Regions from separate parts of the Oceanobacter antarcticus genome, predicted to be linked through region 3. Evidence: predicted binding sites of a transcription regulator. Region 3 holds the regulator's gene; each other region holds the start of a gene.
The links. Region 3 encodes PhoB, which activates phosphate uptake and scavenging genes when phosphate is short. Its sites were predicted from a motif close to TGTCATANNNNTGTCANA; they were not measured.
Positions count from the first base shown of each region.

Region 1 (10,066 bases), on a different contig from region 3:
TGCAGGCGCTGTCGGTCAGCAAGCGGCTACCGTAAGATTATAAAATGAGTATCTGTAACGGTTGTCAGACCGCTATCGATAACGCTACCGAAGTACGTGTCATCTCATACGAGTCATATTGACTGCTTCTGTGTTCTTTTTAATCCCCGCTTGTGGATCATAAAAGGCCAATTCTTTTTAGTTGTTAAGTCAAACTTTATTTTTTCACCCCCTTTGTTTGTTCTCTTTGTTAGTCTGGCCGATGTGGTTGGGAAGCACGACCAGCGGCTCGAATATCTGGTGGTGTTCATTCAATGCGTTATGCATTAAACCTGCATCTGCGCACATGTCGCCGGGTTTTTGTCTCGGGGGGAACCAGTGATCGCTATCGATAGCCGTAACAGGTAGTTCGATTCCCGGCGTTTTTTGTGGCAAGGGGGGTGGAATGCTGTCAAAAAAGTAACGTTTCTGAAGTGAGTAGTAGAGCGTTTGTCAGACAGGGATTCACCGCTCAAAAAGGATGGTAGATAACTCAGGAGAGACTGCGTGAACGCTGCAGCTATAGATACACCAGCGGAAAAAGCATTATTTGCGCTGGCATTAAAATATGAAGTGATTACCGGTAATCGGGTGAAATGGCGGCAAGATACAGAAGCTGCTTTTCAGATGGTAATGGAGGCGTTATCGAGTAGCAGGAACGAATTATTTCAGGCGGCGGTGGCCTTTCTGGAAGCTCAGCCTGTTGCCGGACGCAAGGCTTTTTTACGATTACAGCAGGAGATTGTACCGGACGGTTTTGAAGCACGGGTTGAAATGTATCGAGGGGTTGCCTTTCGACAACTTCGATCCACGGATGCGGATCAGCAGGCAGGCGAGCAGAGTCTGGTGCACAGGACTTACCGTGGCGTTGCCTACGAAGAGCCGGTAACACGCAAGGATGCCAAGTCGGATAGTCGTGAGGGTAAACGGTTATATCGGGGGCGACGTTATTAGCTCTGTTGATATCACTTGAACCGCCGGTGAGCATCATCAGGCCAATGCCCGTCAGGGAAGAAAGGGGTCAAAGGTGAGGTGCTAACCGAGGGGAGGCGGATCAGAGTAAATGTCAATCTCTGATGATTGTTGAACCCGATAACCGGGCAAAACCGCATTGTCATAAAAAACCCGTACTCAGGAGAGCACGGGTTTTTTATGCCTATCGTTTTTATGCGATGTCTTCGCGGCAATGTTTGCGGGCCAAAGCCCGCTTGGGCGGTTTGAACCGGTTTAATTCAGCTGACCCAGATTGATCAGCTGGATCTCACCGCTGTTGTCGTCAACACCGTCGTTGTCATTAACAATGTAGACGTCGCCAGAAGCGGTCATGGCAGACCCTTCGATCTTCTCAGGTACCAGTCCACCGGCGGCTTTCAGGTCATCCATCAGGTCACGCACCAATGTCTTGCTGATGGTGGTCTCACTGCTGATATTGGTCATATCAATCTTGTACAGGCGCTTGATTGCGGCATCCGGGCCACCCTGATTATCGCGCTCCAACACCAGGAAGCGGCCGTCACCCAGTGAAGTGATGTCGGACAAGCCGACCCAGCCGCCATTCTGGGATTCAACCGCATCCAGTGGGTAGAATACAAAACTCCAGCTCTGGGTCGTGAGGTCGTAAATGCCAATACGCGGGTTGGCTTCGCTGTTCCAGGCGCGCTGGAAGGCAACATACAGCTTGCCGTCGTATGCGGCGACACCTTCGAAACCAAAACGCAGCTGCACTGCATTCAGGGTATCCGGCAAGGTAACGACGTCGGAGATCACGCCAGCAGAGTCGGCATGGAAGAGAAAATTCAGCTTGGTGATGTCGCGGGCATCATCGTTGAAGGTGCCCGCGCCTTCGGAAGCAATCCAGAAGCTGCCATCGGTCATAACGGCAATACCTTCGCCGTCAATATTGAGCGACTTGTCGTCATTGATCATGGCAGCCAGGTCAGCATCGTCGAAGCTGTTGGCGTCGATAGCAGCTCCTGACGTTGAGACGGCGGCAAAAATATCATTGCTGTCCAGCAGCTTGATTTCGGTGGTCAGCATGGCTGGCTTGGTGCTGATATCGATACCAAATACGCGGTTCTGACCATAGAAGCTGTCTTCCAGCGACCACAGCATGTCAGCATTGGATGGATCGGCAGACAAGCCGGACAGGGCGGAGAATGGGATCGGCGAGCCATCGGCGCGTTCTTCAGAGATGATGGTTGGGTAGGCATCTTCTTGCTGCGCCAGGCGGTAGATGTTCAGGCTGCCACGGAACTTGCCACCACGATCATCTTCTTCGCTGGCGGCCACCAGCAGGTTGCGGGAAGGAATCGCCTTGACGCCTTCAGGCCCCATCGCGGCTGGCAGTACCTGGAACAGCTCTGGATTGGCAGGGTCGGCCATGTCGAAGACAAATACCAGGCTGGCGCGCTCGGAGTTGACGAACAGGAAGCCGTTGTCACCAAACTTGCCGTATTCAGCATTTTCCAGCTCGGCACCCTTGTTGCCGGAACGGCCGTCGGGATATTGGCCGATCATGGCCACGACCTGATCCATCATCAGCGATTCAACTACATCACCAGAGGTATTGAATACCGTGAAGGTACGGCTGCCCCCGTTCATGTCACCTTCGTCAGCGGTCACAAACAGTTCATTGTTCACCCAGGTAACACCGTCTGGTTCGCGTGGAACATCCAGTTTTGATTCGGTCTGGGAGATGATGGCAGGATCTTCTTCGGTCAGGTCAACACCGTCGAGGTCAACCGTGCCGGCGCTGAAGTGGTTAATGACGCTGGCGGTTGCCAGATCAACCAGTACCAGATGGTTGTTTTCCTGCATGGTGACAATGGCAATATTGTTGTCATTGATGTCGACGTATTCTGGTTCCGGGTCGGTGGGGGCAATATCCGCCAGCCCAGTCATATCAACCTGGGTGGTTGTCCAGTTGGCCGGGTCGCTATCGCTGGTATCAACCACCATCAGGAAACCGGCGGGCAATTGTGGCGAAACATCAATCTGACCGTCGTCCAGGTCTTCGTCGCGTTCGTTTTCGATCGCAACGGCGGCGTACAGGCCGTCGTGGCTAACAGCCACAGAATCTGGCTGGCCGCCCATATCAATCGTCGCAACAATGGTCTGGGTCGCAATATCAACGACCGTCAGTGAGCCGGAAGGTGTAACGAAGTCTGTCGAGGTATTAACCCCTACCAGAACATAGTTGCCCACTACGGCCACCGACGTTGGCTCTCCGCCGACATCCAGTGTACCTGCTGCTACCGGGTTGGCAGGATCCTTGATATCAACAAAACCGATCTGCTCCATTGGGCTGTCGGTGTAGATCAGGGTCAGGCCATCCTTGCTGTAATCGACGATTTCCGCCACGGTTTGGGTATCGGTATCACAGCTAGCAGAAATCTGCTGACACACCGGGAACGTCGCGATGCGAACAAAGTTCATCTCTTTGTTGGCGTTACACAGGTAGCTGGTTGCGGTGATTTCGTCGGCATCCAGTGCGCCGTCGCTGTTCAGATCGACACCGGAGTCAACCTGTAGGCCACCGGCGTAGCATTCGGCGCTCAGCTCTGGCAGTTCAGTTTGCTTGATCAGGCTGACCAGACCAGCAGTCCCTGCCGATCCGGTAGAGCCGTTTGTACCATTTTGTCCAGTTTCACCCTGGGCACCATCTTTGCCATTTTTACCATCATCGCCAGCACAGCCCGCCAGCATAAACGGCGTGGCCAGGGCAATTGCCTGAACCAGTTTCAATAGTTGCATCGTTCCATCTCACCTTGTTGTTTTGGAGGCAACATAATGTGGAACTTAAATGTCAGGGGTGTTGCACAAGGATGACAATGGTTTGTATTGGCAGAGTCGGCTGTTAGGGGACACTAGCCGGTTTGTTAACGGAGGCGCGAACGCGGGTTCCGGTTGGTAGGAACCCGTATTGCATTTGAGCGACAAGCAGGGGTCGTTTGCCATCCGCTCAGGCTGGAATTTTCACTCTGTGAGCGTAACTGTACAATACCGGCACAACGCCCAGTGTCAGTATCGTGGCGAAGCCGAGCCCAAAGGCGATGACCACTGCCATGCTGTTGAAAAAGGGGTCGGTCAACAGCGGCACCATGCCCAAAATAGTGGTAAGCGCTGCCATGGTGACTGGGCGCAAGCGACTGACTGCGGCATCAAAGATAGCGTCGTAGCCATTTTTACCGCTGCGGTCTTCCAATTGAATCTGATCCACCAGCACGATGCCGTTTTTGACGATCATGCCGGATAGGCTGAGGAATCCCAGCAACGCCATAAAGCCAAACTCGGCCCTGAGCAGCAACATACCCGCAGTGACGCCAATAATGGCCAGTGGTACACAGGCCCAGATCACCAGCGCTGCCCGTAATTCGTTAAACAGCAGTATGGTGATGATAAACATGATCAGGTAGCCCATTGGCAGCGAGGCGAATACGTTGGCTTGCGCATCTCGGGACGATTCGTACTCTCCGCCCCATTCCAGTTGATAGCCGGCGGGGAGTGGAATGGCTTCCAGCTGGGGGCGTATCCGCTGGAACAATTCGTCGGCAGTTTGGGCTGAGGCAAAGGATGGGTCGGCCAGAACTTCGATGGTACGTTTGCGGTCGCGACGCATGATCAGCGGATCTTCAAAGGTAATATCAAAGCGGTCGACCACTTGCTGAATCGGGATGTAGCGGTTAAACACCGGACTCCAGATTTGCAAGTCCATCAGGTTGTTGACGTTCAGGCGTTCCTGTTCCGGTGGACGCAAGACCATGGGTTTTAGGTGGGTGCCTTCCCGGTACAGTCCGACCTGTTTGCCGGAGAAACTCAGTTGCAGCAGGTCGTCGAGATCCTGTTTGGAAATACCTGCTCGCCGGGCTGCCTCTTCTTGCAGATGCGGACGAATAACTTTCACTCGTTCGCGCCAGTTGTGACGGATGTTATCGGCTGCCGGGTCGGTGCGCAGGATCTGTTCTGCCTGCTCGGCCAGCATTCGCAGTTCAGTTTGATCCGGGCCGGAAAAACGGGCTTCAATCTTGGCCGGAGTACTGGAACCAATTTGCAGCCGCTGGAATTTGACAAACGCGTTAGGCATATCGGTGGCGGTGTATTGTTGGGCACTGCTGATCAGCGCCGGAATCTGCTCGCGTTGTTCGGTACGGATCAACACCTGGGCAAAAGCGGCATATTGCTTTTCTGGAGCGTACGTCAGCATAAACCGGACTTCTCCTTGGCCAACGGTGGACGAGGTAAATTCCACGCCTTGCTGTTGCTGAAACCATTGCTCCAGTTTGCGGGCCTGCTTCTGAGTTGCAAGGATATCGCTGCCTTCCGGTAACCAGATATCCGCCAGAAAAATGGGGGTATTGGATGGCGGAAAAAACGCTCGCTTGACCTGACCAAAGCCGACAACAGCGACCACCATCAAGGTAACCATCAGTATCATGGATACACCACGATGATGCAGCATGGTCGCCAGAATGGCACGGTAACCGTTATACAGGGCACCTTGATAAGGGGCGGACGAATCCGTCTTGCCGTTTTCAGCCGGGCTGGCGTGACTGAGTTGCTCCCGAAATAACAGATTGCAGAGGAAGGGGGTCAGGGTCAGTGCCGTTACCCAGCTGAGTAACAGCGAAATCATCAGGACATAAAACAGCGAACCGACAAACTCGCCCACCGAATCCGGCGACAGTCCGATAGGTGCGAAAGCGGTGATGGCAATCACGGTAGCCCCCAGTAATGGCCACTGGGTTTGTTTTACAATATCAAAAGCCGCCTGAACCCGGCTCTGACCACGCTGCAAGCCGACCATAATGCCTTCGGTAATAACCAGTGCGTTATCAACCAGCATCCCCAACGCAATAATCAGCGCCCCGAGGGAGATACGATGCAGATTGATACCAAACGTTGCCATGGCAATAAAAGTGCCGAGTATGGTCAGTAGCAGGATGGCACCAATAATCAGTCCTGCCCTGACACCCATAAACAGCAGCAATACGGCAATCACAATGACGACGGCCATGGCGAGGTTGAGAATAAAATTCTGCGATGAAGCATCGACTTCAGCGGGCTGATCGTAAATGGTATGCAACGCCATGCCGAGAGGACGGTTGTTATCCAGTTCTGCCAGTTTGGCCCGGACCTGTGCGCCGACTTCGATGACATTAACACTGTCGGTAAAGGCGATACCCAAGCGTAGCGAGGGTATCGCCTGATAGTTCTCCAGGTGGGTCGGATTTTCGGTAACCCCGGTCGTAATACGGGCAATGTCTTGCAGATAAATCAGTTTGTCGGAGCCCGGTGTGCTGATCAGCAGGTCGCCCAGCTCCTGAACGCTCTGGAATTCACCAGTCGGATGGATACGAATATATTCATTGCCAACCCGGATGTGTCCGGCGTTGCTGACACTGTTCTGGGTTTGTAATAACTGGTACAGACGCGACAGCGGAATACCCAGGTTGGTCATTTGTTCGTGGGAAATATCAATAAAGACCTGTTGTTGTTGATCTCCGGCAATCTCGATATTGGCAACACCTTCCAGGGTCATCAGTTCGCGTTTGAGGTACTCGGCATAGTCGAACAATCCGCTGTAATCAAAACCGTCGCCAGTTAACGCCAGCAGTACACCAAAGACGTCACCAAAGTTATCCAGCACGATGGGAGTGGCAGAACCTGGTGGTAATGAGCTGGTCTTGTCGTGGATCTTGCGCCGCAGTTCGTCCCATATTTGCGGCAGAGTGTCGCCCTGATATTCGGATTTAACTTGAATGTGTATCTGTGACAATCCGGCTTTGGAGATGGAGTCCAGGTGTTTGATGTAGGGCAAGGACTGGATGGTGTCTTCAAGCCTGGCAGTGACTTCTTCCTCTACCTGCAAGGGGCTGGCACCTGGGTAGTAGGTGTAGACCATGGCTTCCTTGATGGTGAACTTCGGATCTTCAAGGCGGCCAAGCCCGAGGTAGCTGATGATGCCACCTGCCAACAGAATCAGTACCAGCATCCAGCTGGTGGTACTGTGCTGGATGAAATAAGTGGCAGCATTAAGTTGGTTGACGGTGTTGGGTTGCGACATGTCAGAGACCTTGTTCCTGAATCCATGGGCGGATTACCATGCCTTCGCGGGCCTGGTGCACTCCCGCTGCCAAAATCCGGTCACCGGGGTTGAGACCAGCCACAATTTCAAGGCCTTCCTGGGTCAGTCGGCCGGTTTCAACCGCCTGGGCAACCAGTGCATTCTGTTCGTTTAGCCGCCATACCATGCCTTGCTTGCTGCCTGTCGCCTGCTTTGCCTGCTGAAATATGGCCTGGGCGGGCACCAGCACATTGCTGTCGTTGACGGCCAGTATCTGGTTCAGGTCGGCGTAGACACTGGCAGACATACCAGGGAGTGGATTGAAATCGGCGGGTTGGGGCAAGGTGACCAGTAACCGATAGCTGCCAGTCGCCGGATCGGCTTGGGTATTATGCTCCTTGTAGGTCGCCTTGAAGCGTTGGCCGGGCAGGGCATCAAATGCCACATCTGGATGGTAGCTGCTGCCGGATTGGCTGAGCTGAATCATCAGCTGTTCCGGCACCTGGATACTGACAACCAGCTGGCCGCGAGCCTGCAATTTCAGTAAAGGCGTGCCTGCTGCCATGGACTGATGGTTGTCAACATAGACTTCGGCGATCACTCCGGCAAACGGTGCTTTCAGTGTGGTGTAGCCAACATTGCTGCGGGCTGCCCCAAGAGCCGCTTTACTGATATCCAGCTCAGCTTTGGACTGATCGTATTGGGCTTTGGATACCTGACGCTGCTGGAACAGGTTTTCGATACGTTCAAACTGCGAATTAGCCAGGTTGAAGCGGGCCTGACGTTCGTCCAGTTGCAACTGGTAATCGGCAGGGTCAAGCCGTGCCAGCACGTCTCCTGCCTTGATCCGTTTGCCTGCCTGGGCGGGCAGTTCCAGTAACTCTCCAGGAACCCGGAAGGCCAGAGAGACTTCTTCTGAGGCCTCAACCTGGCCGGGAAAACGGCGTAGCAGGGCGTCTTTACTACTGACGACCTGATAAATTTCACCGGGGCGGGTGACTGTTGCAGTCTTTTCACTGCTGCTGTTGCCGTCAGAGCAGGCTGCCAGCAGTCCGAACAGCGGAATGCACAGTAACACCCTGTTGAGTCGGTTGGATCCTGATGAAGCGAGTGCAATACAGGCTGAAATCGTCATGAAACACCTCCCAATTAAAACAGAAACAATCCGCCGTTCATCCGATAAACATTCAGGCCGACCACTCCGACCTTAAGATGGATATTATTTAACATTTTGTAAACTATACAGGGGCTTTACACAAGACTGAAGCTTGCAAGGTCAGGGTCTGTCGCTGCTATCCATTAACAAGCAAAGATTGCAGATAACCGGGCAAGACATCCCCTGCTTTGCCATACAGATGCTCGGCAAAATTATCCTTGATACAGCTGGGCTCCAGGTTGATTTCGATGGTATGAGCTCCGGCATTGGCAGCCACTTCGACAAAACCGGCCGCCGGGTAGACATGGCCGGAAGTACCGATACTGATAAACAGGTCGCATTGCTCCAGGGCGTGAAAGATATCATCCATAAACAGTGGCATCTCACCAAACCAGACGATGTGTGGACGCAGGTTGGGAGCATTGCAGCATGCGCAGCAGGTCGTCGCGGTGATGTCGGTATCCATGTCGTACAGCTGCTCGGTGCGGGTGCAGCGTACGCGTTTCAGTTCACCATGCATATGCAACAGGTGTTGGCTGCCAGCCCGTTCGTGGAGGTCATCAACGTTTTGGGTCACCAGTAAAAAGTCGCCGGTATAGCGCTGTTCAAACTCGGCCAGTGCGATATGGGCAAGGTTTGGTTGTACTTCGTTCAGTTGCGCCCGGCGGGCGTTGTAGAAGCGCTGTACCAGTTCGGCGTCACGTTCGAAGGCTTCGGGGGTGGCGACATCCTCCAGGCGGTGGTTTTCCCACAGGCCGTCATTATCGCGAAAGGTACGGACACCAGATTCGGCAGAAATGCCGGCTCCGGTCAGTACCACGATACGTTGTGGTGGCCGGTTGACAAACCGGCGATCAGTTGAGTTGGCTGTCATCAAAGTGGTCTCTGAAAAAGTCGCGAATGTCGGCGCGCTTGGTCATGGCGTCGTCAAATCCTAACTGAATCAGCCGTCGGCAGTAACCCTCGGAAAACAGTAAATAACTGAGAATACCTGAGCCGTTACCGCGATTGTTGCCGCGGCTGTTGAGCACCATTCTGAGTGCCTTGGGCATCTCGTGGGCGTGTTCTCCTGCCAGTGTGTCGAGCGAGACACTGGGGCTGATATCGAGCAGCTGTACCGGCCGTAGTTCCATGTCGTAATGCTGTCGTACGGATTTAGGTATGTGTTGCAAGGTCTGGTTAATACGCAACAGACGTTCGATATCGGTTTCCATGCTGTCGAGAAAGGCAGCGTTGAGCATATGGCCCATCATTTTGGCCGGTGCGGGGTAGATGTCGTCCGGTATGTCCGGCTTGTTACGGTGGGCAATGGCGCTGACGCCGATCACCATGATTTTCTCTGCCCCCATGTGTAACGCCGGGCTAATAGGGGCCAGCTGTCGTACGGCGCCATCGGCATAATACTGGTCGCCGAGAAACACGGCGGGAAAGATCATGGGAATGGCTGATGATGCCAGCAGGTGGTCACAGCTCAGGCGGGTACGTACTCCGACACGACGTTGGCGTTGCCAGTCCTGAATATCCGGGTGTCCTGCAAAAAAGCTGGTGGACTCACCACTATCGATGCCCGAGCAGTTGACGGCGACGGCGTAGAGGTAGTTGTCATCGATGGCCTTCTGGATGCTGGTGAAGTTGACGACTTCGTTGAGCAGCTCCCGTAACGGTTCATTGTCGAGCAGCGAAACCGGATCATTTTTGTAGCCCCGGCCAATAATCAGGCTGCGACTCATACGGGCAAGGGAGTGGGATATCCCCCAAAAATCGGTGCGGTAAATCTGGTCGCAAGTGAAATGACGCCAGATGCGTTCCAGGTGACGAATACCACGGCG
Region 1 is NZ_JBBKTX010000015.1:109,530-119,595, reverse strand. It holds gene WG929_RS13190 (hypothetical protein) at 526-972, shown strand; gene WG929_RS13185 (esterase-like activity of phytase family protein) at 1,246-3,771, opposite strand; gene WG929_RS13180 (efflux RND transporter permease subunit) at 3,980-7,081, opposite strand; gene WG929_RS13175 (efflux RND transporter periplasmic adaptor subunit) at 7,083-8,216, opposite strand; gene cobB (Sir2 family NAD+-dependent deacetylase) at 8,374-9,111, opposite strand; gene WG929_RS13165 (patatin-like phospholipase family protein) at 9,092-10,066, opposite strand, start outside.
Region 1: a site for PhoB is predicted at 3,831-3,848, ahead of WG929_RS13185 (esterase-like activity of phytase family protein). Genes of this name have one in related genera too.

Region 2 (10,066 bases), on a different contig from region 3:
CGGGTTGCCGCCGTCCAGTGCGGTGTTGACGAATTTGAAAAGGACTCGTCATTTCGCTGCATTCGTCGCCTTGCCCTGAACAACGGCAACACTCGCGCAGAGCCGTGCAGGATTAAATAGATGTCCCCTTTCCGTTAATGTTTTCCGTCACTTCTGCTTGTCTCTGCTTTTAATCATCGTGAACATTGCGGTAGTGTCAGTTTTCTGCCGCTATTGGTAGATTGGTCGCCTGACGGTTATCAATGATTGACTGCTGAATGATTGGAGAAAACATGAACCACCTGGATCAGCTGGCCAACTACCTGGCTGAATTTAATTTGCCAGCCTGGAGTATCGCCCTGGGTATCACGCTGGCATCTCTGTTGTTGATGCTGGCGCTGAAGGGAATTGTTATTTCGCGGTTGCGGCGGGTAACGCAGCGTACCCCCTGGTTTTTCGATACCTTGCTGCTCAAGGCACTCAGTGCACCGATCACGATTGTGTTGGTGGGGTTTCATCTGCTGATTCTAGAACGGCTGTTCGAACACTTCGATATTAGTAGTCCGACTTTTACCACGGTGACCGGTGACTCGGCCCGTGTGTTTCTGATTGTGGCGTTGATTGTGTTTTTTGATCGTATCTCACGCGGCACCCTGGAGCATTACGCGAGCAGCTCGTCGTTGTTGTACAACAGTCAGGGTATCGCCCGTGGACTGCTGCGCGGGCTGGTCTTTGGCTTGGGGTTGCTGGTGTTGCTGGGCACTCTGGGGGTGTCGGTTACGCCGATTATTGCTTCACTGGGGATTACCTCTCTGGCGGTGGCGCTGGCCTTGCAGCCGACATTGGAGAACTTTTTTTCCGGTGTGCAGTTGCTGGTCGACAAGCCGTTTCAGGTGGGTGACTTTATTGAACTGGATTCTGGTGAGCAGGGCTACGTTCAGAAAATCGGCTGGCGCTCAACCTGGATCAAGATGCTGCAAAACAATACGGTGATCTTGCCTAACAGCCAGATTTCCCAGTCTCGTATCGTCAATTACGATTACCCGGTCAAGGAATTGTCGGTGCTGGTCGAAGTCGGGGTGCACTACAGTTCCGACTTGGAACAGGTTGAAGTGATCACCAAGGAGGTCGCCAAAGAAGTCTTGCAGCGGGTAGAAGGAGCCGAACCCTCTTTCACTCCTCGGGTGATGTTTCATTCCTTTGCCGATTCCAGCATTAACTTTACCGTGGTACTAAGAGCGCGGGAGTATGTCGATAATTTTGCCGTAAAATCCGCTTTTATCAAGGCACTGCACAAACGCTATGGTGAAGAAGGCATTACGATTCCGTATCCGATTCGGGCGATTAATACCGAGCAAGAGGGGGCCGTCTTTACATTGACGCAGCCGCCGGAGACAGCGTCAGCAGCAAAAGTTTGACCTTGGTCTCATCCTGCTACGCTAGTCAGGGTATGTCGTACCCAACGCAGTAGAATAAAGATCGTTCAGGTGTATCCCCGGCGCCTGGCCGACATGGAAACGGGGCAAAGGAGCGCAACTATGGAAAGTGTTATCACTGCATTCAAGCGGTCACTGGATTTTCAGGGACGTTCAGGCCGGAAGGAATACTGGCTGTTCTATCTGTTTACCCTGGTTATTTACGTCGTCTTGGCCGTACTGGCTGCGGCGACAGAAGCCATGCTGGTCGGCGTGTTGTTGGGTTTTTACGGCGTGGCAATTATTGTTCCCTCGCTGGCTGTCAGTATTCGCCGTATGCACGACTGTAATCGCAGTGGCTGGTGGATACTGATTAACCTGGTACCGCTGGTGGGTGTTTTTATCTATCTCTACTTTGCGGTCAGCAAAGGTACAGAAGGAGAAAACCGTTTTGGTGCCGATCCATTACAACCCGGTCAGGATCAGGATGTTGTAATGGCGTAATAAAGCGGGTTTGCCGACCAATAAAAAAGAGCGCCTGGCGCTCTTTTTTATTGGTTTTATCGTGCTCAGTGGCGATCAAACAGACTGCGTAATTCTTTTACCACAACCGGCCAGAAAGCACGCAGATCATCGTACTCATGATCCACTTCCTGTAGATACTGATCGAGATGATCAATGGCTTCATGTTGCTCGTCGGACTCAATACTGGCAAGACGGGTCTTCAGCTCCGCCAGACGAGCTTCCAGGCTTTCGATCTTGCGCTGTAATTCTTGCTTGTTTTCGCTCATGTCACAATCTCCCTTAAATACCCAGTAATTGGCTTCCACCAATCAGTACCAATGGGGCGACAAAAAATACACCCAGAATATACGCGCCCGCATACAATTTATTGGTCACTGCTGCATTGGCGAGTTTCTCTGCTGCCCACAGCGGAATGTTACGCAAGACCGGGATGCTGTAGATCAGTATCACGCCCATCATGTTGTAAATCAGGTGAATCAGTGCAATCTGCAAGGCAAATACTGCATTGGGGCCGGTAATGGCCGTTGCTGCCAGCAGCGCGGTCACGCAGGTGCCGATATTGGCACCGAGTGTAAACGGATATATCTGGCGCAAGCTGAAGACACCGCTACCGGCCAGCGGTACGATCAGGCTAGTGGTGGTTGAGCTGGACTGAACCAGCACGGTAATCAGGGTGCCGGAAGCAATACCGGATACCGGGCCACGGCCAACAGCGGCGTGGAGAATGTTTTTGGCCTTGCCGACCAGCAAGGACTTCAACAGTTTGCCGATCAGGGTGATGACGGCAAAAATGGTTGCGATACCCAGAATCACCATAATGATGCCAGCGGCCGTGTCTGGTGCCAGGCTTTCCAACTGATGCTGGATAAATTTTACCGGCGGCTTGATCAGCGGCTTGATGAAATTGACGCCATTCATCGACAGCGAATCGGCACCGACGAGAAAGGAAGCCAGGTGGCTACCGACCTTCTGCAACATGCCAAACATGATTTCCAGCGGCAGGAAGATCACCACGCACACCAGATTAAAAAAATCGTGTACGGTCGCGGCGGCAAAGGCCCGGCGAAACTCTTCACCCTGGCGAACGTGGCCAAGGCTGACGATGGTGTTGGTGATAGTGGTACCAATGTTGGCACCCATCACCATCGGAATGGCAATCTCAACAGGCAAGCCACCGGCGACCAAACCAACAATAATAGACGTGACCGTGCTGGATGACTGGATCAGGGCGGTGGCGACTGTACCCACAATCAATCCTGTCAGCGGGTTACTGGCAAAGTCGAACAGCTCTTTGGCATGTTCTCCGGCAGATAATTTGAAGCCACTGCCAATAATGGATACAGCGACTAGCAAAAAGTAAACGAGGCCGGCAATTTTCAGCCAGTTCAGCCAATGGGCATTGGGGGAGAGCTGGCTGTTGCTCTGCTCAGTTGATGGAGCGTTTGCAGTGGTATCGTTCATACAGGGCGATGGCTCATCCGGTTGGTTTTATCCTGGTTCAGGAAAATCGGGCATGGTCTCCGATAAATGTGACATTTACATGACAAAGTGGATCTTCGACATTCGACACCGTCCCCGAGGCGGGTTGGGCTGGCGTTTGTCACATATAAATGAGTAGCCGCTGGGTACGACGTTTTTAAATCGTAAAGATGTCCGCTGTCCTGATGGACGTCAGCGTGGCGTTGGCTGGCACGGAGGGTGGTATACAGGGGCGTTTTGGCTGACCCCCAAAAGCGTGATGACAGAATGGTGTTTATTGGATGTTTTCCATTTGGTTGATAGACCCTTTCCAACAGCAGCCGGTATTTTTATACTGCGGAGTCTGAAAACCCCGGAGAGTTTGCATGACTGATCCCCGCTCTAGTTCTACGCGTACCCGTTTTGAGGGTACAAGCGACTACATCGCCACCCCGCAACTGCAAATGGCGGTCAATGCGGCGATTACCCTGCAAAAACCCCTGCTGTTAAAAGGCGAGCCGGGCACCGGTAAAACCATGCTGGCGGAACAATTGGCCGATGCACTGGGCACTGAGCTGATTCAATGGCACATCAAAAGTACCACTCGGGCGCATCAGGGCTTGTATGAGTACGACGCCGTATCGCGGCTACGCGATTCACAGCTGGGTTCCGACCAGGTACAGGACATTCGTAATTACATTGTGAAGGGCAAACTCTGGGAAGCCTTTGACGCTGATAAACCTGTGGTGTTGCTGATTGATGAAATCGACAAGGCCGACATTGAATTCCCCAACGACCTGTTGCTCGAACTCGATAAAATGGAGTTTTTTGTCTACGAGACTCAGGAAAAGGTGGTGGCCAGGCATCGGCCCATTATTCTGATCACCAGCAATAACGAAAAAGAACTGCCCGATGCCTTCCTGCGGCGTTGCTTTTTCCACTACATCGACTTCCCTGATCGCGACACCATGCAACGCATTGTTGATGTGCACTTCGACAACATCAAGCAAGCGTTGGTCAGCACGGCACTGGATGTGTTCTTTGACCTGCGTAAGGTGCCAGGTCTGAAGAAAAAACCGTCCACCTCGGAAATGATCGACTGGCTCAAATTGCTGCTGGCCGACGACATTGGCCTCGATGCCCTGCAAAACAAGCAAGGTACCCAGGCGATTCCGCCATTACACGGTGCGCTGGTGAAAAACGAGCAAGACGTACAGCTGTTAGAAAAACTTGCCTTTATGAGCCGCCGCCGGAGCTGATTGTGCTGATTGATTTCTTCCAGGTGGTCAGGGCCTCCGGTGTTCCGGCGTCAGTACGAGAATACCTCGATCTGCTGCGGGCGTTGCAACACGGCCTGGTGTTCGCCGACGCCGATGAGTTCTACGCGCTGGCACGGCTCTGTCTGGTGAAAGACGAAAAGTACTACGATCGTTTTGACCGCGCCTTTGCCACCTACTTCAGTGGACTGGAGTCCTTTTCGGGTGCTCTCGACGAATTGAACCTGCCCGAAGACTGGTTGCGCAAGGAAATGGAACGGGTGATGACCGAAGCCCAGAAAGCCGAAGTGCAAGGGCTGGGCAGCCTCGATAAAATACTCGAAGCCTTGCGGGAGCGACTGGAAAACCAGACCAAGCGTCATCAGGGTGGCAGCAAGAACATCGGCACTGGCGGTACTTCAGCCTTTGGCGCGTTTGGCTACAATCCTGAAGGCATACGTATAGAACAGGGCGAAAGCCGCCATCGCAAAGCCGTTAAAGTGTGGGAAGAACGCAACTACCGCAACCTCGACGACAGCATCGAGTTGGGCATTCGTAACGTCAAGGTGGCGCTGCGCCGACTGCGTAAATTCGCCCGCCAGGGTGCGGCTGACCAGCTCGACCTTGACGACACCATCCGCGCTACCGCCCAGAACGCTGGTTACCTTGATCTCAAGCTGGTGCCCGAACGCCATAACGCCATCAAAGTCCTGCTCTTCTTTGACGTCGGCGGCTCCATGGATGAACATATCCGCGCTTGTGAAGAACTCTTTTCCGCCGCCCGTGCCGAGTTCAAACACATGGAAAGCTTCTACTTCCATAACTGTCTGTATGAATCGGTGTGGCGCAACAATAACCGCCGCCACCAGGAACGTATCAGCACCTGGGACGTCTTGCACAAATACGGCAACGACTACAAAATCATTTTCGTCGGCGACGCCAGCATGGCCCCCTATGAAGTGACTCATGTGGGTGGCAGCGTTGAACATTACAATGACGAAGCCGGAGCGGTCTGGCTACAACGCATTACCCGGCAGTTCCCTCACGTCGCCTGGCTTAACCCCACACCGCAACAATGGTGGGGGCCTTATGGCTCGCTCGGTATGATTCAGCAGCTGATGGAAAACCGTATGTATCCACTCAGTGTAGAAGGCATCACCGCAGCGATTAAAGAGCTGACTTGAAAGGAGCCGGGTGTTTTCGCGTGTGTGGTACTGTCAAATCTCTGGCCCATGCTCTCGGCGCACGTCTTAATCTTGTTGCCGCTGCTGTTCCTTGAAAGCCAGTTTTTCCTGACGGCGCCGTTCGATGATGTCTTGCAGGTCGTTCCCCAGGTGTTCTTCGCCGCGTTGTTTGGCCAGTTGCATCTGATGTTCGCGCTGGCGGAAACGGTCGCGTTGCTGGTCTGAATATTCATCAATACAGAAGTGGCAACTAACGCCCTGCAGGTAATGTTCCGACTGTTTGTCGGCTTCGGTGATTGGGCGGCGACAGGCATGACACTGGTCGAATTCGCCTTTTTCCAGTTTATGGTTAACCGTCACGCGATTGTCGAAGACAAAGCATTCGCCTTCCCACAGGGTGTCTTCTTCAGGCACTTCTTCCAAGTATTTCAGAATACCGCCTTCGAGGTGGTAGACCTCGTCAAAACCCTGTTCTTTCAGGTAGGCGGTGGACTTTTCACAGCGTATGCCGCCGGTGCAGAACATGGCGATTTTCTTGTGTTTTTCCGGGTCGAGGTTTTCCTTCACATATTGGGGGAATTCGCGGAAGGTTTTGGTGTTTGGGTCTAATGCGCCCTTGAAGGTACCGATGCCGACTTCGTAGTCGTTGCGGGTATCAACCAGCAAGACTTCCGGGTCGGCAATCAGCGCGTTCCATTCTTGCGGTTTGACGTAGGTGCCGACGACACGTTTGGGGTCGATGCCTTCGACACCCATCGTCACAATCTCTTTTTTGAGTTTGACCTTGGTACGGTAGAAGGGTTGTTCATCGTCGTAGGATTCTTTGCAGCCAATATTGGTCAGGCGTTGATCCTGACGCAGATAAGCCAGCAGGCCGTCGATGGCTTCACGGCTACCCGCCACGGTGCCGTTGATGCCTTCGTTAGCCAGCAGCAGTGTGCCTTTGACGTTCAGCTTGAGCATGGCGTCGAGTAGCGGCTGACGCAGTGCTTCGACGTTGTCGAGGGTTACAAACTTGTACATGGCGCAGACTACAAAGGGGCCGTTTGCCGGAGTCTCACTGGAGACAGGGGAAAGTGTCATGGTGTCCTCGCTGCCCGGAACGTAAAACCGGAGCGTGATGATTTTCGGGGCGCGGAGTATACAAAAAAATCAGCGCTATTTCAGTCGCGTTGGTACGAGCTGTCACTAAAAACCGGTGGCTTAAAAATCACCTGTGGCCGTGTTAATGCGTCCTGTGGTTGGCTGATTCTGCTAGAATTGTACAATTCCGGCAGGCTGTAATGACTCCGCCGCTTCTGACACAACAGGATTTACTTTGACCAATAACGATGTCTTTCGCCGTATTCGATATACTTTCGACCTTAAAGATTCTCTGATGGTGGACATATTTGCCGCTGCAGATTACACCGTTACCAAAGAGCAGGTCTCTGGCTGGTTAAAAAAGGAAGGTGATGAATCCTATAGGGAAGCCACGGATACCGATCTGGCAGCTTTTTTAAACGGTTTTATCAATACCCGACGCGGTAAGCTGGATGGCATTCAGCCTGAGCTGGATGTGCGTTTGAATAATAATATGATCTTGCGAAAATTACGTATTGCGCTGGATATGAAGGCAGAAGATATTCTCGAAACCTTGCAGGTGGTTGGTTTTCGTTTAAGCAAGCCTGAGTTGAGTGCTTTTTTCCGCAAACCGGGTCATAGGCATTACCGCGAATGCAAGGATCAGATATTACGCAACTTCCTGATGGGCATGCAGCGTCAGTTACGGCCTGGTGATACCAGTGAGTATCAGCAGGATACCGATGAAAATACCGATACCGCCAGCGACAATATCTGAATAGCCAATGTTGCTGTTTTTTGAGAATCTCAGTGATATTAGCGTGATGTTATCAGGCGTGGGCCAAGCGCAAGAATAATAATCTGTTTGTAGCGGCACAGGCACCATAGTGTGCTGCTACAAACAAGACGCAAAAAATCAGAATTCGCAGTTGCCGTTTTCCAATACGTATTTGGGCAGGTCTTTTTCATCCGGAATAGGCGTTGGTGCGCCGTCGTCGTCAATAGAGACAAATTTGAACGTCGCTTCGGTGACTTTTTCTCGTTGTCCTATGCGCCCACGGCGTACCCAGGCTTCGACGTGTATTTTCATGGAAGTACGGCCGCTGTGGGCCACTTCGGTGTAGACGCCGAGTATATCGCCGACCTTGACGGGACGAATAAAACTCATGCTGTCAACGGCGACGGTCACCACGCGCCCTTGTGCGCGCTGACCGGCACAAATACCGGCTGCGATGTCCATTTGGGAGAGTACCCAGCCTCCGAAGATATCTCCGGCAGGATTGGTGTCGCTTGGCATGGCGATGGTGCGAGTGGTCAGCCGACCACGGGTAACCTCTGTCATGGTGTTATATTTCCCCGTTCTGAATGGTTCTGGGCACATCTATAAATGATTGCGCTCGACATGACGGCGTTAAACATCGACTCAAAATACTCATGCATCACTCATACACTCGGCTTTGGCTTCCTGCGTCGCTCTAACGCAAGCGTGCGCTTTTTCGTCGATTTTTGCCTTGTCCTTTTATCGCGCGCTATATTTTCAGATGCACCCTTCTGTTGTCACCCTGTGATTGGGTGAGGGTGACTGCGGTCATGCTGTTCACAGCTTGAGAGCGAATATACACCGTATGTCGCATTGAATTATCAGATTTTTTGCATGGCACTGATAGCCTGATGAGTATCAGCAAGACCAGTCTTCACGGCGAAAAAAACGAAACCCTCGGGCATCACAGTGAAAACGCACCAGTTCAACACCGCAGGGTGAAACGGGCGTCCAGGGTAGGGGTGGCAAACCCCGAATGGTTGCCCGAATACTATCAGCCGATTGTTGTTCGGCGAGAAAACGGGAGACGGTAATATGGCTGCCCCAGGGCATGCTCAGTGCGATATCAGCCCGATTGGCGCTGTCGACCAGTTGCTCGGCCAGTTGCCAGAATCCGGCATTGGCTTTGCTGGCGGCAATCAGGGTGTTGCTGTTGAAAAGCCAGTCGGTGAAGGTGATGGAGATGCTGTCGAGTCTGGTTTGTGTCAGCGGCAGGGCGTGGTTCATAAACCAGTTATTGACCTGAATCTCCAAGGCATTGGCTTCGTTTTCCGTGCTTTGGGTCAGTTTGCTGCCGGTTGCCAGGGTGGTATGCAGGTTGTCGGCGGCATAGGGAATGGCAGGAATCACATTGCCGATGGTGCTGCTGGCCTGGGCCAGTAACCGGGTCAGGGCGTCGGGGTAGCGTAATATCAGCAACAGGCCGCTGTCTGCTGGTGGATTGGCCCCGGTTAGTTGTAGTTCAGGTTGTGCCATTGGCTGGCGGAAGGCGTTGTAATAGATCCCACGCTGTTTTTCGGTATAGGCATCCATTCTGCTCGGCATGGCGTATCCCTGAAGAGAGGTTGGTTATTAAAGTGCGACAGCGAAGATAATGGCCAATCAGGTTGCTGTCGAGTCGTCCAACAAACTGACCGCACCGTCCGTCAGGTAGCAGGCAATTTGCCCGACGGTGAATCTGGCTGTCCCTGTTAGAATGACATTTTTGTTGGTCATCAGGTAACGGATTGCATGCTCAAACTCTACCACTCCAATGATCTCGATGTTCTGAAAGGTATTTTGCTGTCGTTGATGCAGCAAAACCCGCCGTCGCCCTTCGAGCGGGAGGCGATTCTGGTGCAAAGTCAGGGGATGGCACATTGGCTCAAATTGAACATCGCCGCAGGTCTGGGGGTGTCAGCGCAGCTGGAGTTTCCGTTGCCGTTCAGTTTTATCTGGCAAGTGTTTAATCGGCTGCGGCCGGATCTGCCGGAACGTTCCCATTTTGACAAGCAATTGATGGTCTGGAAACTGATGCGCTTGCTGCCGGGCCTGGTTGCTGGCGCAGATGATGACCATCCGTGCAAGGCGATTGCCCATTATCTCGATAACGATGAGCAGGGCATCAAGTGTTATCAGCTGGCGCAGACGATTGCTGATGTGTTTGACCAGTATCTGGTCTATCGGCCGGATTGGTTATTGGCTTGGGAGGCCGGTGAGAATCAGATCGAAGGTGCCGATGTCAGCCGTCATCCGTGGCAACCGGTGGTTTGGCGGGCACTGGTGGCCGACAGTGAGCAGCAGGGTCACAGTCTGGCTCACCGGGCGCGGTTGATGGAGCAGTTGGCTGAGCTGGTCCGTCGTTATCCCGAACGGCTGGCCGATTTG
Region 2 is NZ_JBBKTX010000024.1:43,951-54,016, reverse strand. It holds gene WG929_RS17065 (hypothetical protein) at 1-62, opposite strand, end outside; gene WG929_RS17060 (mechanosensitive ion channel family protein) at 273-1,397, shown strand; gene WG929_RS17055 (DUF805 domain-containing protein) at 1,518-1,898, shown strand; gene WG929_RS17050 (hypothetical protein) at 1,964-2,185, opposite strand; gene WG929_RS17045 (Na/Pi symporter) at 2,199-3,380, opposite strand; gene WG929_RS17040 (AAA family ATPase) at 3,764-4,636, shown strand; gene WG929_RS17035 (vWA domain-containing protein) at 4,639-5,817, shown strand; gene trhO (oxygen-dependent tRNA uridine(34) hydroxylase TrhO) at 5,884-6,900, opposite strand; gene WG929_RS17025 (YehS family protein) at 7,136-7,657, shown strand; gene WG929_RS17020 (acyl-CoA thioesterase) at 7,796-8,221, opposite strand; gene WG929_RS17015 (hypothetical protein) at 8,558-9,244, opposite strand; gene recC (exodeoxyribonuclease V subunit gamma) at 9,431-10,066, shown strand, end outside.
Region 2: a site for PhoB is predicted at 3,448-3,465, ahead of WG929_RS17045 (Na/Pi symporter). Genes of this name have one in related genera too.

Region 3 (10,066 bases):
TCAGAACGGGCAAAGACGACTATCTGATCTATATTGTCTGTACTAACACTGAAATCAACGGAGTGGTCATGGCGTTTCTGGCCTCAGTTAAAAAGGCACTCGGGCAATGGAATATTCATCACACAACCAGCGACGACACAACGGGTGATCCAACCATGATCATGGATAGTGCAACGCCAGCGCCTGGCAGCCTGGCAAAAGTTATTTTTCTGAAAGATGTCCACGGCAGAGTACAGGTGCTGATTCCATCCAATCGGCTACTGGATCTGAACCAGCTGGCACATCAGCTGGGACGGCAATTTACAGCCCTGTCACCGGATGAATTGCAAGCGCTGAAGCAAAAACTGGGGCTTGATGACTCTCCTGCGCTGCCACAACTGACCCAGATAGAAAGCCTGATTGATCACTCATTGCTGGAGCTGGATGAGCTGTATATACAGTCCAGTACGACCAACACTTGCCTGCGCTTGCCTGCGGATCAATTCCGGGCACTCACCACACGTTCGCATATTGGCCATTATTCGGCCCCGATCCAGACCGATCTGTATCATGCGACCACCGCAGAAGATACCAATGACATCAACGCTGCCGTACGGCAATTCACTCCATTGCGTATTCAGCAGCGCCTGCAAGACACCCTCGATTTGCCGCCACTGCCAGAAACCGCTCGCCGTATCATTGAATTGCGGATCGATCCTAATGCCGACACGGTATCGTTGGCACAGGCCGTTGAACTGGATCCCAGCATGAGTGCCCAGATCCTCAGCTGGGCTCGTTCACCCTACTATCGATCCAGAGGCAATATTACCACGGTCGAAGAAGCCGTCTTACGAGTGCTAGGGTTTGACCTGGTGATGAACCTGGCTCTCGGCCTGGCGCTGGGGCGCAGCCTTGATGTGCCTCGTGAAGGCCCGAAAGGCTACACTCCTTTTTGGCAACAAGCCGTACTGGGGGCCGCTTTGGCCAGCGACCTGGCCCGCCGTTGCAAGTTAAAAAACCGCCCGGATAGTGGCCTCGCCTATCTCTGCGGACTGCTGCATAACTTTGGTTTTCTGGTGCTGGCGCACGTCTTTCCGCCGCAATTTTCGCTGATAAATCGCCATATAGAAGCCAATCCTCATATCAATCGCTGCTATATCGAGCGCCACCTGCTGGCGCTTACCCGCGAACAGATCGCCGCCAGCTTGCTGCAGCAGTGGGATCTGCCGGAAGAAGTCGTGGTCGCCTTGCGTCAGCAACATAATCCCCACTACGACGGTGAACACGCCGTTTACGCCCGGATTCTGAACGTCACCACTCGCAGCTTACGCGCCCACGGTTATGGTGATGGCCCGCAAGAAGCCCTCGACCCGGACACGCTCAGCGCGCTGGGTCTGAGTGACAATGCTGCCGGAGAGGCGATCGAAGAGCTGGTCTCCCATGTTGGGGAATTAAGCGATTTGGTGCAGGCACTGTCGGCCTAGGGGGCGTTCTCACTCACCGGTCACTTGTCTCTCGCAGTGAATATTCAAGTGTTGCGGTTAATCGTTGAATTCAGGTGTGAATTCCACATCGTTTGATCAGAAGAGCCACAGCCATCAGGGGTAACCTGCACCGACTACTCCTGCGGCGAACACCGGCCCGCAGGTTGATCAGACAGTACGGCGGTATCCGCCAGCGCCGGCATTAATGCCAGCACACCCTGAATACCCAAGCGTCGCAGATGTTTCTGGTTACGCACGGGAATACGCTCAGGGAAGGGCACCGACGCCAGCGCCTGTTCAATATGTGCTTCACGAATAATGTGCAGCATGGGAAAGGGTGATCGATTGGTGAAGTTGCCTGGATCATCCAGCGGTTCACCATCAAAACAGTAGTTGGGATGAAATGTGGCCAGTTGTAACAGGCCTTCATACCCCATTTGTACCAGTAACTGCTCGCAAATCAGGCTCCAGTTCCAGTATTCATCAAATTCCTTGACCAACCCTGGCACTACAAACAGGGCAGTTGGCAGTGCATCCGCATCGGCCCTGGCCACTTCGGTGAGTAAATCCATAAACTCCGCAGTGGCCTGATCAAGATCCGGATGCTCGCAGACGTCAATCCGCAGACCTGGCATCACTGGCTCGGCAAAAGGACACAGTCCTTCACCTACCACCAGCAGTTCGACCCAGCGCCGGGTGAGCGTTGCGGCATCCGTCATGGCGACTTACTGCACCGAGTCTTTCAGCGCCTTGCCAGGCTTGAACGCAGGTACCTTGGCGGCAGCAATGGTAATTGGCTCGCCGGTCTGCGGGTTTTTACCCTGACGCTCAGCGCGCTGACGCACCTCAAACGTACCAAAGCCGATCAGGCTTACGTTGTCGCCTTCAGCCAACGCCTGGGCAATACGATCGGTCACCACGGTGATGATTTCTGTCGCTTTTTCCTTGCTCAGGTCGGTTTTTTCAGCAATGGCTGCCGCCAGTTCTGGTTTACGCATGGAGTTGAATCCTCTCAATAAGTTGGGCATAACGCCCGGATTGTACGGGCCTGCAGCGCAGGCTCAGAAAAACAGTGGTTATCGGTCAATCGGTATTGGAATACGGCTTGTTCGTCAGCGACGCATGCGCTAAAGCATAGTCGAGCAATCAAGGCATGAATCCTGAAATTCTGCTATATACCACGATCATCAATATCAAGATGCTGATACGCTTCATGGTTTGTCAGCAAGGCAGCAATCTCCCATCACTCAGGCGTCCGTCGCCAGCATCAGCCGCTCAAACACAAAACGCCCCAGTGGTGTCTCAAGGTTGCCGTTGAGCCGGTCGATCTCGGTGACATGAGTATTATTCAGTACGGCGATGCCCAGCGTATCTGCCATCTCGGCGGCACTGGCCTGCAGCAGTTGCCCGCCGTCAGGGCAAATCAGCAGTACTGTGGCGTCTGCGTTACGCTGGCGGTATTCGCGAGCCAAACGGTAGCCTGCCATTCCGGCACCCAGAATGATCAATGACCAAGGGGCTTCAGGGAGAGTGACCGGGGATGAAGGAGAGACAGGAGCCAATGATCAAATCTCGATCATTTCAAAGTCGTCTTTGCCAACACCACAATCCGGGCAGGTAAAGTCATCCGGTACATCCTCCCAGCAAGTCCCTGGTGGAATACCTTCTTCCGGTGCGCCTTCGGCTTCATCATAAATCCAGCCACACACCACGCACTGCCACTTTTTCATGCAAATACCTGTCAATCGCTTGTTTACCCGCCGTTTATCACTCGTGTCAGCGGTAAAGGCGCCTAAGCTACTGGCCAACCCGGATAAAATCAATGGACAGGGCAATCCTCTTGCCAGTAAATGCGATTTGCCGCATGCTGCGCCGCCATGAAAAGCACTACACCCCGATACCACGCCCGGCTGTTGGCAACCGCGCCTCGCTGGAGTGGACGTTTTCAAACTGCGCTGGCGGGCATTCCCCGACCCTGGCGCTACTGGCTTGATGACGCCGGATCGCTGACCAAACGTTTGCAGGCGCTGAATCCCGCTGAGTTTTCGGTCGATGTCGTCAGACAATATCACGGCCCAGCCTTGCCCTCTGAATGTGCCGACCTGAAATTGCGCTGGCGGCAACCGGTATGGGTACGCGAAGTATCACTGCGCCAGGGGCAATACGAGCTGGTAAGAGCCCGTACCGTCATTCCCTTGACCAGCTTGGCAAGGGTTGGTCAGCCAATTCGTCATCTTGGCAATCGTTCTCTTGGCAGCTACTTATTCAGCCAGGCCAGCTTGCGCCGACAACCATTGAAGTTCAGTCAAGCCTGTCAACCGGTAACCGACAGTGCGCATTGTTTTTGCTGGACAAGGCGCTCCGTGTTTACAATCAACGGTGCGCCTCTACTGGTAACGGAGGCGTTCTCTTCGCTACTGCTATCACCGCGCTTCCATTCGCCAGACGACACAAGGCATTGATTATGCAATCACCTCTGTCTGCCACACTCGATAAACTCTGGCCACGCTGGCATCAGTGGATTCAGCTGACCCGGCTGAACAAACCGGTCGGTTCCTACCTGCTGTTATGGCCGATGCTATGGGCGCTATGGGTGGCCGCCGAAGGTTTGCCATCGATTGCCAACCTGGTGATTTTTACCCTCGGAGTATTTGTGATGCGCTCCGCCGGTTGTGTCATCAACGACTACGCCGATCGTCATATCGACCGCCACGTCAAACGCACGCAGGATCGGCCCCTGACGCAGGGCCGCATAGCCGACCGCGAGGCGCTGATCGGTTTTGTTATGCTCTGTCTGATCGGCTTGCTGCTGGTGTTAATGACCAATACCCTGACCCTCTGGCTGTCACTCGGCGGGGTTGCTCTGGCAGCACTTTATCCTTACATGAAACGCCACACGCACCTGCCACAGGTGTTTCTCGGAGCTGCGTTCTCCTGGGCAATTCCCATGGCGTTCGCTGCGCAAGCCAATGAACTGACATCCCTCTGCTGGCTGTTATTTATTGCTAACGTCTGCTGGACCGTCGGCTATGACACCATTTATGCCATGGTCGACCGCGACGATGATCTGTTGATCGGTGTCAAAAGCACCGCAATCCTGTTTGGTGATCTGGACGTCACCATGATTGCCATTCTTTATGGCATGGCGCATTTTTGTCTGCTACTGACAGGCAGCCAATTAGACGCAGGGTGGCCATTCTACCTCGCCTGGTTAATTGCAGGTGGTTATTTGTGGTGGCAATTACGTGCCATCCGCAGCCGTGAGCGTATGGCCTGTTTAAAGGAGTTTCTGGCAGCTCACTGGTATGGCGCGATTATTTGGGTTGGCCTGGTGCTGAACTACGCCCTGGCGACGCCATCTTTGCCCTGATCAGGCAATATGCTTGACGCCAATCTCAGCAGTGTCACATGCTTGTAACACTGGATCAGTGTAATACCCCCGCATTATTCCTATTGTGACATTTGCGTGACGAGCCGTTATGACCAAAGCAGGCAAGACCGTTCTTATTGTGGACGATGAAGCCCCGATCCGGGAAATGATAGCCGTGGCCCTGGAAATGGCCGGGTATGAATGCCTTGAAGCAGCGAATGTACAGGAAGCACATGCGCAGATTATCGACAGAAAGCCAGATATGATTTTGCTTGACTGGATGCTGCCAGGCACCAGCGGTGTCGAGTTTGCTCGCCGCCTCAAGCGCGAAGATCGAACTGCCGAGCTGCCGATCATCATGCTGACTGCCAAGGGCGAAGAAGATAACAAGGTTCAAGGACTGGAAGCGGGGGCGGACGATTACATCACCAAACCGTTTTCACCGCGTGAGCTGGTGGCGCGCCTGAAGGCCGTTTTACGGCGCTCAACGCCGCAAGGCATTGAAGAACCAATCGAGGTCAGTGGCCTGATGCTCGACCCGGTCTGTCACCGGGTGACCGCCCATGGTAACCCGATTGATATTGGCCCTACCGAGTACCGCCTGTTGCAATTTTTCATGACCCATCAGGAGCGCGCCTACTCCCGCGCCCAGCTACTGGATCAGGTATGGGGTGGTAATGTCTACGTTGAAGAACGTACCGTCGATGTCCATATTCGCCGTCTGCGCAAGGCGCTTGGCGAATCCCACGAACAGCTGATTCAGACCGTTCGTGGCACGGGCTATCGCTTTTCGATCAAAGCCTCCTGATTTTGATGACCCCTGTCTGGCGCAGAGAGCTGCGCCGAATCCTTTATCTGCTGATACTTGCCGTTGGCTGTGGCTACTATTATTTTGGCAAGCCACTGGAAGCCCTGTGCCTGATGATGGGCATCTATATCTCCTGGCAGTGGCTGCAGCTCTATCGCCTGCATCGCTGGCTGGATCAGGGACAAACCACCGTCTTGCCACGCACACTCGGTATCTGGGGTTCCATTTTTACGGAAAACCAGCGCTTGCAACAAAGCAGCATCAAACATCAACAGCGCTTGCAGGCCATTATCAACCGCATACAGGATTCAACCGCCGCGCTGCAGGATTCGGTATTGATGGTCGACGCCACCGGGGCACTGGAGTTCTGGAATCAGGCCGCTCAAAACTACCTTGGCTTACGCAGCCCGGTTGATATTGGCCAGCCCATTACCAACCTGATTCGAACGCCGGAGTTCAAGGCCTACTTCGACAAGGCGGACTACCGCGAACCGCTGACCATTCGCTCTCCAATCAACCCGCGTATTTACCTGCAATTCAATATCACCTTGTTTGGCCGTAAAGACCGCTTGATCCTGGTGCATGACGTCACCCGCCTGAAGCAACTGGAAGAAATGCGCAAAGACTTCGTCGCCAACGTCAGCCACGAGTTACGCACCCCCCTCACGGTGATTTCCGGCTACGTCGAAACCATGCAAGCTGCTTCTGAAATGTTGCCACCCCGCTGGGGACGCATGCTGCAACAGATGAGCGAGCAGAGTCATCGCATGGAAAATCTGCTCAAGGATCTGCTGATGCTGTCGCGGCTGGAAACAGGTGAGAATGAGCAGGCTCAGCCAGTGGCGTTGCAACCGCTGCTGGAAGCGATTCGCCGTGACGCAGCCTCTCTCAGCAGCAACAAACACACTCTCTCGCTGAGTATTGACCACGACCAAAAGCTGATGGGGTTTTATAACGAACTCCGCAGTGCCTTTTCCAACCTGGTATTTAATGCGGTGAAATACACCCCCGAAGGCGGCCATGTGAAGCTGCACTGGTACTCAGAGGGCGGCAAAGGTTATTTCAGTGTTACTGACAACGGCATCGGTATTGCTCATCATCATATTCCCCGCCTGACCGAGCGTTTCTATCGCGCCGACCCGAGCCGCAGCATCGCCACCGGCGGCACCGGTCTAGGACTGGCCATCGTCAAACACGTATTGCTGCATCATGATGGTGAACTGCAAATCAGCAGCGAAGAAGGCAAGGGCAGCACGTTTACCTGCGTTTTCCCCGGCAGTCGTCTTTCTGACACTAGCGCGCCTGGCCAATAAACCGCGACAAGGCATCCAGCTTGTCCGGATCGTCATCGACAAAGCGCAGTCGAATCTGGACAGTCTCGGCGTCCGGATGCGGCTCTTGCGCCTGCAACATGCGAACAAACGCATTAATCCGGGCAATATCACCATTGTCAGGATGAATCACATCAACAACGGCCTGCTCCAGTAACACCGGCAGTGCATCCTGACGCCGAAAAACACCAATCATTTCCTGCAAGCTGATGTCCCGGATAACCAGCCGGGCTTCAACGCCAGAGGCAAAACGGACATTGGCCTGGCCTTTTGCGCCGGTTTTTGACACCGGTTCAGGATGCGGGGATCTGGCCAGCAAGGGAGAAACAACGGCGGCTCTGGCCGCCCCTGGTGCAGTCTTGCCCACCAGCGCCTGATTGCCCACATTCCCCATCAACACCGAAGCGCCACTACGGTCTGCTGAAGGTACTGCTTGTTCCGATACGGTAGCTGGTCTTACTTTCAAATGCCGAAACACCATACGGCTCAGCTTGTCGACAAAGGCATCCCGCGTAAACGGTTTGCCAATATAGCTGGAAACACCGGCTTCAACAGCCTTGAGTACGTGATCACGATCACCACGACTGGTGATCATCATAAAAGGCGTGGCTTTGTAATTCGGTTGCTCGCGCATCCATTTCAATACCTCGATACCCGACATCTCAGGCATTTCCCAATCACACAGAACCAGATCAAAACGATGGCTATCCAATAGCGCCACCGCCTTGCGGCCATTGGTCGCCTCAATCAGCTCACAACCGGGATAGGTTTGACGCACGGCTTTTTTCACCAGATCACGAATAAACGCCGCGTCGTCGACTAGCAGAATTGTCAGCTCAGCCATCTGCTGCACCTCGGTCAGCAACTTATATCCTGGCACCCTGACGGTGCCCCGAATCTTCAGCTTAGCCGAGACTGATCAGATTGCCGTTGCAGCTGCCACAAGGTTGCACCGATCACCGCTGCCGGTGGCACCAGGCAGTTCAGCAGCGGAATCGTCATCAATACCGACACCGAGGCACCAAAGCCCCAGGCCGTCCAGCGTTGCGTCGCCACTTGTTCGCGACTGGCACGAAAATCCTGCTGCTGGTTGTCCAGGGTATAGTCGCTGTACTGCAACGCCATCACCCAGCTACCAAACCAGAACCAGGCCAGCGGCATCAACAAATTGAGGCCAGGCACAAACGACAGCAACAACAGCAGCAAATAACGCGGCAGGTAATAACCCATTTTGACCAGTTCACGCATCAGCGTACGGGGAATCAGTGCAGCAATGGATTCATCCTCGACCACATGGCCCTGGCGCCGTTCGATCTTGCCTGCCAGCAAGCCATAAAACGGGCTTGCCAACAGCAACAGCACTGCACTGAACAGATAACCTGAAATCAGTGTCGAGAGTAATAACATCAAGGGCACAACCAGCCAGGCAAGCCATCCGAACCAACCGGAGTCCAGCCACTCCCAGCTGGTAACAGACTCAACCAGCCAATAAATACCCAGCGCCAGCAACACCAGATTAATCAGAATGGGCAGCCAGACGTAACGGCGTATTCCCGGTTCATTCAACAGTGTAAAGCCGCGCCACAAATAGCCGGCTCCTATCAATAAATTGTCTTTCATACCTGTTCCGTGCATAAAACTGGAAGGTTTTATACAATGCCGCCCCGTTTTGAGCCAGAGAGACATCGCCGACCATGACGCCAGAACGCCTGAGTTGTGTCATCAACACCCTCAACCGACGCCAGCCAGACCTGTCGGTGATTACCGATGAAGTCTACAAATCGCACAACCTCGCTGCGATTGCCCGCTCCTGTGATGCCTTTGGCGTTCAGGATGTGCACTGCGTATGGCCAACGACCACCTACCGGCTCAACAGTGTCACTAGCGCAGCCGCTGCAGGCTCAGAGAGCTGGGTCACGGTCAATACGCATCCGGATATCGAAGCCGCCATCCGTAGCCACCAGCAGCGCGGCATCAAAGTCTGTGCAGCCCATCTGACAGACCGGGCTATCGACTTCCGCGAATATGACTTTACCCAACCAACCGCGATACTGATGGGCACAGAGAAAGAAGGGGTCAGTGATGCGGCCTCCGAACTGGCTGACGAACATCTGATCATTCCCATGCTGGGTATGGTACATTCCTTCAATGTCTCCGTTGCGGCGGCAATCATTCTTTGTGAAGCCGCCCGCCAGCGCCAGCGGGCAGGTATGTTTGAACAGCGTCACCTGAACGATGTACGATTCAGTGCTTTGTTATTTGAATGGTGCCAACCATCGGCAGCCAGACTCTGCCAGAAGCATAACCTTCCCTATCCGGCACTGCGAGAAGACGGTGAAATTGCTGATCCGCAAGCTTTTTCACAACAAGTGAACGCACAGAGCGCGCACACCTCCCGGTAATCAGCCAGCGTTATTTTCCTTCCCACGACAGACAAAGAGAGATACACCCACATACCTGTGCGAGATGTCGCACAAACGTGTGGGAAATCCGTAAGCTGGCCTGCAATACTCCTCTCATCCGTCCCAACCAAAAATATAACCCTTTGTTTTTCATGGAATTTATTTTTCATTTCAATTTTATGGCAGGCAATTGGCAGCTTTGTGGAACTTCTGCTCACGGCCAACTTTGGTAAAGTGACGATCACAGGGACAGGAAATCAACGGAAGATGGCCAGGATGGCACCCGCTTCAGGAAGAAGCGGAGCAGGATATAGCACAGGCAAGTGCAGCCAGGACGGCAAAGGAAATGGACATAGCACATGATGTGCCGGACAAACCAGGGATTGGCGATAAGGGATCAGGACGGCTCGGTTGAGCAACACAAGGGAATGTCAGGACACACCTCTGGAAGAGGTTCAGGGATATTCGTCATTGGATGATCAGCCAGGAAGGCAAGGCAAATGGATTGGATTGCCCACGGAAGACCGGCCAGGAGGCCTACCAGGAAGGTAAAAGGACAATGAGAGCAATGGATTTGCTCAGGGATGACCAACACGATGGACTGTGACAAGGACGATGCCAGAGGAACCAGGACTGTTCCAGGGTGCTGTGGCGGCCTGTACAGGATGTACTAGTCGCCCAATTTTTTAGCC
Region 3 is NZ_JBBKTX010000013.1:27,423-37,488, forward strand. It holds gene WG929_RS11450 (aminoacyl-tRNA deacylase and HDOD domain-containing protein) at 69-1,463, shown strand; gene WG929_RS11455 (DUF1415 domain-containing protein) at 1,598-2,182, opposite strand; gene WG929_RS11460 (HU family DNA-binding protein) at 2,189-2,461, opposite strand; gene WG929_RS11465 (hypothetical protein) at 2,711-2,950, opposite strand; gene WG929_RS11470 (rubredoxin) at 3,029-3,193, opposite strand; gene WG929_RS11475 (chorismate--pyruvate lyase family protein) at 3,341-3,925, shown strand; gene ubiA (4-hydroxybenzoate octaprenyltransferase) at 3,928-4,833, shown strand; gene phoB (phosphate regulon transcriptional regulator PhoB) at 4,943-5,641, shown strand; gene phoR (phosphate regulon sensor histidine kinase PhoR) at 5,647-6,954, shown strand; gene WG929_RS11495 (response regulator) at 6,935-7,816, opposite strand; gene cysZ (sulfate transporter CysZ) at 7,873-8,592, opposite strand; gene trmH (tRNA (guanosine(18)-2'-O)-methyltransferase TrmH) at 8,667-9,374, shown strand.